2 regions of the Polaromonas sp. JS666 genome follow, and region 2 is predicted to be linked to the other one. Evidence: predicted binding sites of a transcription regulator. Region 2 holds the regulator's gene; the other holds the start of a gene.
What was found. Region 2 encodes FNR, which switches genes on or off when oxygen is low (the NO sensors DNR and NnrR bind a similar motif). Its sites were predicted from a motif close to TTGATNNNNATCAA; they were not measured.
Positions count from the first base shown of each region.

Region 1: the regulator FNR is predicted to act here: its motif matches at 2,057-2,070, upstream of BPRO_RS11055 (universal stress protein).

Region 1 is NC_007948.1:2,314,707-2,318,897, reverse strand. Features, by position in the region: partial or broken gene merD (mercury resistance co-regulator MerD) at 1-343, shown strand, start outside; gene merE (broad-spectrum mercury transporter MerE) at 340-576, shown strand; gene BPRO_RS29555 (hypothetical protein) at 674-853, shown strand; gene BPRO_RS29550 (hypothetical protein) at 949-1,098, shown strand; partial or broken gene BPRO_RS11065 (ISAzo13 family transposase) at 1,265-1,471, opposite strand; partial or broken gene BPRO_RS30900 (IS110 family transposase) at 1,471-1,863, shown strand; gene BPRO_RS11055 (universal stress protein) at 2,184-2,606, shown strand; gene BPRO_RS11050 (putative Na+/H+ antiporter) at 2,758-4,008, shown strand; gene arsH (arsenical resistance protein ArsH) at 4,040-4,191, opposite strand, start outside.
Region 2 is NC_007948.1:1,211,010-1,215,200, forward strand. Features, by position in the region: gene BPRO_RS05770 (universal stress protein) at 71-910, shown strand; gene BPRO_RS05775 (response regulator) at 1,110-1,499, shown strand; gene fnr (fumarate/nitrate reduction transcriptional regulator Fnr) at 1,525-2,349, shown strand; gene BPRO_RS05785 (DnaJ C-terminal domain-containing protein) at 2,363-3,277, shown strand; gene BPRO_RS05790 (chaperone modulator CbpM) at 3,274-3,624, shown strand; gene BPRO_RS05795 (hypothetical protein) at 3,699-4,172, shown strand; gene BPRO_RS05800 (DUF5676 family membrane protein) at 4,183-4,191, shown strand, end outside.

The sequences.
Region 1 (4,191 bases), 1.1 Mb from region 2:
ATCTGGCCCTGGATGCCGGTGTGAGTGTGCATGTCGTGCGCGACTACATGCTGCGTGGGTTGTTGCGGCCTGTGGACCGCACCGCAGGCGGCTACGGCTTGCTCGATGCGGATGCTTTGCAGCGGCTGTGCTTCGTGCGGGCCGCTTTCGAAGCAGACATCGGCCTCGACACGCTAACGCGGCTGCGTCGGGCGCTGGATGCCGCAGACGGCGATGAAGCGCTGGCGTATCTTACTGATCTGCGCCAGCTCGTGGAGCGCCGGCGTCAGGCGCAGCAGGCTTGGAAGCGCAGCTGGCCTGTCAGCTAACCGAACTGGCACGCGATACGGAGATTTCGCCATGAGCAGTCCTGAGCGTATTCCCGTTGAGACACGCAAGCCACTTTCTGGCTACCTGTGGGGTGCGCTTGCCGTGTTGACCTGCCCCTGTCATCTACCCGTTCTCGCCGCCGTGCTGGCCGGAACGACCGCTGGTGCTTTCATAGGGGAGCACTGGGTTGTTGCAGCCATTGCGCTGACCGGCTTATTCGGCCTTTCAGTGGCACGACTGCTGCGGGCCTTCAAGGGAAGATCGTGACCGTTTCCCAGCCAGCCGGATGAACAGCGACGCAACTGGTGCAGGCGGTCGAGACAGGACAGTTTGAGCTTCACTGCCAGCCTGGAGGAGTGCCACCATGATCACGGCCAACCCTCGTATTCGTTCCATGGTGCGGGTTGGTTACAAGGAGGTCAAAAAAAATACCTCTGCAAATTTTGCCCTGGCCCGTAACCGGCGGGCGCTTTCAAGCGAATTTCTGTTTAGAGCGTCTCACTCGCAATTGCACAAAAAGCGGCCAACTTTGCTGGTTCCTTGAGCGTCGCGGTTGCCTTTGCTGCTCTGCAGGGCTCGCCGTCCTGGTTCCCGGCGAATTCCGCACTCCCTTATCCCTGGAATCGCAAGGAGACTTTCATGAGCAAGCTCGCATCGATTGCCCTCGTGGTCGTGGTTCTTATTTCTGCCGGCTGTTCTTCCATAGGCATGGGCGGAAAGACCACAACTTCCTCTGGCGATATGTCGCAACTGGAACAGGTTTCACACTACAAAGGAGGACGCCTGTAGCGGGCCGTGACGACTCGATGCCGGAGGCACTACCACAATCCGCCTCCTGCCTGCCCATCGGCATCGGTGACCGCCTTGCCGTCCTTTTCCATCCTTTAGCAAATTTCTAGCGGATTGAAGCCCGGCGAGTTCAGGGGTAAGGAGTCGCGGCAAAATAAGTTGACTATTATTTTTTCCAGAGCGGCAGCAACGTGTAGTTCCAGTCACCATGGAAGTTGGCGCGCTTGAGATTCAACGCGGCCAACTCGGCGTCGGTGACGCTGATGCCTGTAGGGTAATGGCCCGTGTCGAGTTCGGCGCGAATTTTCAGTCCGGCCTGGGTGGTCGTGTTGGCGATCAACTGAACGATCACCTCGTGACTGACCAACGGTTGCCAGCCGGCCGGCGATGCGCTTCGTCACGGTGAAGTCGGTCGAGCAACAGGATATACAGGCGGTCCATTGCGTGCGTACGCGAGCTGCTGGTCCAGCAGCGCACCGCGCTCAGTCAGTTCAGGGCTTGCCGGGGAAGCGAGGCGTGACGATTGCCAAGTCACCAGAGGCTTTCAAGCGTGCTGCGCCGCAGATTCTGGCCAATTGCGAAGGCAAGGTGACCAGCGTTTGCCAAGCCATGCTCTTGGAGTTGGTGCAGCAGATTCAGGAATTGGAACAACGCGTCAAGCGCGCTGAAGGCTGGATCAAAGCGTTCATGAAACGCTCGGCCCTGTGCAAGAAGATCTCCGCAATCGACGGCGTTGAGCCCATCTCCGCCACAGCGATGGTGTCCCTCGGGATCAAGCCGCCAATTTGCTGAGGACTGGGTGTGCAAATCTCATCGAGGCTGCGGGCGTGTGTGCACTTGCTCATTAGCAAGCCGTATACATGCATGCAAACTGTTTCCAGTCACCAAAAAAATCTTGCAAAAGGTGTCGGGGCCATACATACACGAAAGGCCGTGCTTGGCCTCAGTATGAATTGATTTGATCTGCACCAAATAGAGAACTTGCACGGTCGCAGTATCCTTCGCAGGAACAGCTTGGCAATGGTGCGGCTTGTGCGATGCGCGCGCCGACATGCGGGTTCAGCGAGAACCTTTTGGAAAATAGCATGCAAAAAATACTTATTCCTTTTGATGGCTCTCCCAATGCATTGCGCGCAGTGCGCTATGCAGCCACAGCGGTGCAAGAAAAATCCACCCTGGAACTTGAACTGCTGCACGTGCTTGATCCCATGTCACTCAGATCCCACGCCACCTTGACCAACATAGAGGTCAATGACCTGTATGCGAGTGAGGCGGATCAGGTGCTTCAGCCGGCACGACAGATTCTCGACCAAGCTGGTATTCCCTATCAGGCACACTACCGCGTTGGCGCGGCCGCCAGCGAAATCGCAGCGCAAGTGCGTGAAACACGCTGTGATGGGGTAGTCATGGGGACACGCGGCATGGGACCGATCGCCAACGTCATGATCGGCTCTGTCGCCACTCGCGTCGTGCACTTGGTCGAGGTGCCAGTTATCCTGATCAAGTAGGTGCCTTGCTTCATCAGAAGCATATTGCGCAACCTTACTGATCGCCGCGTCCACAATCGGTGGACCAGATTTCCTTGGCTGAGGAGCCTCTTGTGCAGCCGCGTCTAGAAGGCTGATTCGCCCCGTATGATTGGCTCCGAGGTCAATCACTATGCCAAATATCGACATCATCGGAGCCATTCTCTTTGCATTCGCGTTGGTCCACACCTTCTCGACAAAGTTATTTGAGCGGCTGGCACACCGCCACCCTCGCCATGCTGGCCTATTCCATCTGCTCGGTGAAGTGGAGGTCGTCTTCGGCTTCTGGGCCGTCGTGCTCATCACCGTTATGGCTCTCGTGGTCGGAGGTTCACAAGCCATCGAGTACGCCGAGTCCCGGCAGTACACCGAACCTTTGTTTGTGTTCGTCATCATGGTGGTGGCTGCATCACGGCCAGTTGTGGAAGTCATCAAGGCGTTGGTGGCCTCTTTCGCCAGGTTCGCACCGGTTCGAACCGTCGTCGCTCAAGTCTGGCTTTGCCTGGCTCTGGTGCCCCTGATCGGCTCCTTGATTACCGAGCCAGCGGCAATGACGCTTGCTGCGCTGATGCTCGGCTCCCTGGTGTTCCGCGCCGGCATTCCGGAGTGGTTAAAGTACGCCGCACTCGGGGTCTTGTTCGTAAACATCTCCGTGGGCGGCACCTTGACCTCCTTCGCTGCACCCCCTGTTCTCATGGTGGCCGCCACCTGGAACTGGGACAGTGCCTTTATGGTGACACACTTCGGCTGGAAGGCCGTCATCGCTGTCGTTATCAACGCCACGGCTGTTACGCTGGTGCTGCGTCGGCATCTTGATGATGCTGAGCCAGCATCGCCCGAAGACCGTGAGCGGCGCATTCCAGCCCTCGTCAGCGCGATTCACCTGGCATTCCTCGCGACCGTCGTGGCGTTCGCCCACCACCCGGTGATATTCCTCGGCCTGTTCCTGCTCTTCCTCGGTTTCACGCAGGCCTATTCCCGCTACCAGACGCCCCTCATCCTGAAGGAGGCTTTACTCGTGGGTTTCTTCCTTGCCGGTCTGGTGGTGCTCGGGGGCATGCAGCAGTGGTGGCTGCAGCCCATCGTGTCCGGCCTGGAGCCAACCGCCCTGTTCTTTGGCGCCCTCGGTCTGACCGCCATCACAGACAACGCTGCACTAACCTATCTGGGGTCGCTGATTGAAGGCATGAGTGATTCGGCCAAGTACATGCTGGTTGCCGGTGCCGTCGCGGGCGGAGGTCTGACCGTGATTGCGAACGCTCCCAACCCGGCCGGCATTGCCTTGCTCAAGCAGGGCTTTAACGATGAATCCATCGGCGCCGGCGGGCTATTGCTCGGTGCGCTGCTGCCAACCATCATCGCGGCAGCGATGTTGTTGCTGTAGGGAAATAGTTTTTTCGCACTCCCGGGGAAGCTCAGAGTCCACTTAGCGCGCGCTGGTTGACCCGCTTGGCCAGCGCGTCCGCGCTCTCCCTGCGCTCGCTGTAGCGGTCCGTCAGCCAGGCCGACATATCGCGCGTCAGCAGCGTGAACTTCACCAGCTCTTCCATCACGTCCACCACGCGGT
Region 2 (4,191 bases):
GATTGTCAAGGGGTGGGGGAGCCCGGCGGATTAACGTAGACGGACTGCAATCTCTCGATGGAGTGCTTCCATGAAATCCTCCCTGATGCAAATACTGGTTCACTTTGATGCATCACGGCGCGCTGCGCCTCGCCTGGAGTTCGCACGCCAGCTTGCGCGGCGGCACGGTGCCGCGGTGGCCGCGCTCTATGCGGTCACACCCAGCTTCGTGATGCCGCCATTTGCGCCCACCATCGGCCCCGGTGTCGCCGTCACCTTGCGCGAGCTTGACGACGAGCGGCTGGCCGGGGCGCGCGCCACCTTCGATCGTGCGCTGGCCTCGACCGGCGTACCGGTCTCCTGGGGCGAAGTGATCGACTACCCTGTGACGGGTGCCTTCGCCCAGCAGGCGCTGTATGCCGACCTGCTGGTGTTGGGCCAGCACGACCCTTCGGATATCGAGTCCTCGGACGTGCCGCCCGATTTCGCGGAAACCGCGATGGCGATCAGCGGCAGGCCGGCCCTGATCCTGCCCTACGCCGTGGTGCCGCCGACGGTCGGCGAGACGGTGGTGATTGCCTGGAAGACGACGCGCGAGGCGGCGCGTGCTGTCACCGCAGCCATGCCCCTGCTGCAGAGTGCGCAGCGTGTTCATGTGGTCAACTGGTCAGCCGATGAGCCTGTCGTCGGTGGCGTTTCGCTGGATCTGGCTGGCTATTTGAAGCGCCATGGCGTTGAGGCGACCTGGCACCGCCAGGGGGATGAGCCGGAAAGGCTGGGCGAGTTGCTGTTGTCAAGCGCCTTCGACCTGGAAGCCGACCTGCTGGTGATGGGCTGCTACGGCCATAGCCGGGCGCGCGAGTGGCTGCTGGGCGGCACCTCGCGGGCGGTTTTGCAGTCCATGACCCTGCCGGTGCTGATGGCGCACTGACCGCCAGCGCAACCCGCCCTTGGGTCACAGGGTTCCGGATGGCCACTCTGGGAACCCGGATTTGGGGAAAGCGTGCTTGGCACTCGGACGATTCCTAGGCGGTCTCGGTGCTGTGGATGCCGCTGATCCGGATTATTCCGAGGGGTGGATTCAGCTATCACCGATATCGCAACGATAGGCGCGCGCGCATAGTGGCTGTATGTCTGATCTCCAAGTTCCCGTCAGGGTTTTTCTGGCCGACGACTCGGCCCTGATCCGCAGTCGTGTGGCCGCGATGCTCGGCGTCAATGAGATGACCATCGTCGGTCAGGCTGAGACGCCGCAGGGATCAATCGACGGCATTCTGGCCACGGCGCCCGATGTGGTGGTGCTCGACGTCCAGCTGGACGGTGGTTCGGGCCTGCAGGTATTGCGCGCCGTGCGTCAGGCCGCGCCCGAAATCGCTTTCGTCGTCTTCAGCAACAACGCGGGCCCGGCCTACCGCAAGCGCTACCTGCGGGAGGGCGCTGCCCGCTTCCTCGACAAAAGCACCGAATCCGATCAACTTGCCCAGGCTGTTGCGAGAGCATCGCAACACCCTGCGCATTGACGGCCGTCTCATCAAGGGGAAAATCATGTCAACCGCCACACTCATACGCACACAGGAGCGCACACAAGAGCGTACGCAGGAAACACCCGCCAGCGACCTGCGGGTCATTCCGATTCGACAGGCCATGGGGGATGCGCAGGTCGCGCCTTTGGGGACACCCTGCTCCAGCTGCCACCTGTGCGATCTGTGCCTGCCCTGCGGCATGACAGACGGCGACGTGGAGTGCCTGGACAGCCTGACGTTCGGGCGTCGCAAGGTCAAGGCCGGCCAGACGCTCTTTGACGAGGGCGACCACTTTCAATTCATGTATGCCGTGCGCAGCGGCACCTTCAAGTCCAGCCTGATGCTGGCCGACGGCCGCGAGCAGATCAGTGGCTTCCACATGGCCGGTGAGCTGATTGGCCTGGACGGCGTGGCCTATGGCAAGCATGCCAGCACCGCTACGGCGCTGGAGGATACCGAGGTCTGCGTCATTCCCTATGCGCAACTGACCCGGCTGGCCACCGGCAACGCCAGCATGCAGAACATGGTCAGTCGCCTGATGAGCCGCGAGATCATCCGGGAACACAGCCTGATGCTGTTGCTGGGCAGCATGAACGCCGAGGAACGGCTGGCGGCGTTTCTGCTGAACCTGTCGCAGCGCCTGAAGGCCCGCGGCTACTCGGCCAGCGAATTTCACCTGAGGATGACGCGCGCCGAAATCGGTAGCTACCTGGGCATGAAACTGGAAACCGTCAGCCGCACATTCTCGGCCTTCCAGCAGCAGGGTTTGCTTGAAGTCGACAAGCGCCACATCCGCATCGTCAACCTGGACGGCCTGACGCGGGTCTTCGAGATGCACCTGCACTGAAGGCTGCATCGGTATGAAATACAAGGACTATTACGCCGCGCTGGGTGTGCCACGGGACGCCGACACCGAACAGATCAAGAAGGCCTACCGCAAGCTGGCGCGCCAGCACCACCCGGACGTCTCCAAGGCGCCCGATACCGAAGCCCGGTTCAAGGAGGTGGCCGAGGCCTACGCGACGCTGAAGGACCCCGAGAAGCGCGCCGCGTACGACGAGCTCGGTCGCCGCCCGGCCGGTGAAGAGTTTGCGCCGCCACCGCAGTGGAGCCATGAGTACGCCTCGGACGGGCAGTCGTTCGAGGACATCGACCTGGCCGACCTGCTGGCCGCGCTGGGCCGCGGGCACCGTGGTTCGCGGCACGGCCCGGTGCCCATGCATGGGCGCGACTATGAGACGGTCGTGCGCATCAGCCTGGAAGAGGCGCACCGGGGCACCCGGCTCAACCTGGATCTGGCGCACGAGGCGGGCGGCTCGCGTACCCTGGAAGTCACCATTCCGCCGGGGGTGAGTGAAGGCCAGAAGCTGCGCTTGCGCGGCAAGGGTGGCAAGGGCAGCCATGGCGGCGCCGACGGCGATATCTATTTGCACATTACGCTGGTACCGCATCCGGTGTTTCGCGCCGACCACCACGACCTGTACTTCGATCTGGCGCTTGCGCCGTGGGAGGCGGCGCTGGGCGCTGACGTGGAAGTGCCCACGCTGGACGAGCCGGTGATGCTCACGGTGCCGCCGGGCACGCGCTCGGGGCGCAAGCTGCGCCTGCGCGGGCGCGGCCTGGCCAACGGCCGCAGCGGGCGCGGTCATCTGTATGCCGTCACGCATGTTGACGTGCCCGCCACCCTGACCGGGCGGGAGCGCGAGCTGTTCCAGGAACTGGCGCGCACCTCGCACTTCAACCCACGCCGTCGTGGTCAAGGAGAACCGACATGAAACCACAGCCGCTTGAATACACCTGGCTGGACGCCCGCGAAACCGTGACCGTCTCCGACTTGTCCCGGGCCTGCGGTCTGAGCGCGGCCGAACTTGACGAACTGGTGGAATACGGCGCGCTGCAGCCGCTGGAGCAGCACCGGGCGGAGCGCCTCTTCAGCGCCGAATACGTCATGCCGCTGCGCAGCGTCGGCAGGCTGCGACTGGACTTCGACCTGGACCTGTTTACCGTGGCGCTGCTCTTCGGTTACCTCAATCGCATTGAGGCGCTGGAGCGCCAGGTGCAGTCGCTGCAGGCCCAGTTGCCCGGGTATGAGCTGTCCACCGGGGAGGGCGCAGACACATGAGATTGAGCCGGGCCGGCCTGTCGCCACCCGGGGCTGTTGCTTGTTCACCTTGACTTTCACGATTGGAGTTAACCATGTCATCTCTTCATCAAACCGTACTGGGCATCGCCCTGGCTGCAGCCGCCATGGGCTCCTGGGCCCAAACCGCCGCGGAACACGCGCAGCATCACCCGATTGTTGTCGCGGCTGGCCAGCCTCCGGCCGGGCAGGCAGGTCCTGCCCCCGGGCCAGCCAGTGCCGATCGCATGGCCGCCATGGACCGCCAGATGAAAGTCATGCGCGAGATGCGCGAAAAAATGGCCAACGCCAAGACGCCGGAAGAGCGCAATGCGCTGATGGCCGAGCACATGAAAACCATGCAGGATGGCATGGCGATGATGAACATGATGGGCGGCCCAGGCATGGGCCCCATGGGCGGCATGCAGGGCGGCAAACCCATGACGGGCACCATGAACGAGCGCCAGCAGATGATGGAAAAGCGCATGGACATGATGCAGTCCATGATGCAGATGATGATGGATCGCCAGCCCCCACCGGCTACCAAATGAAGGCGCTCTCATGATGAAC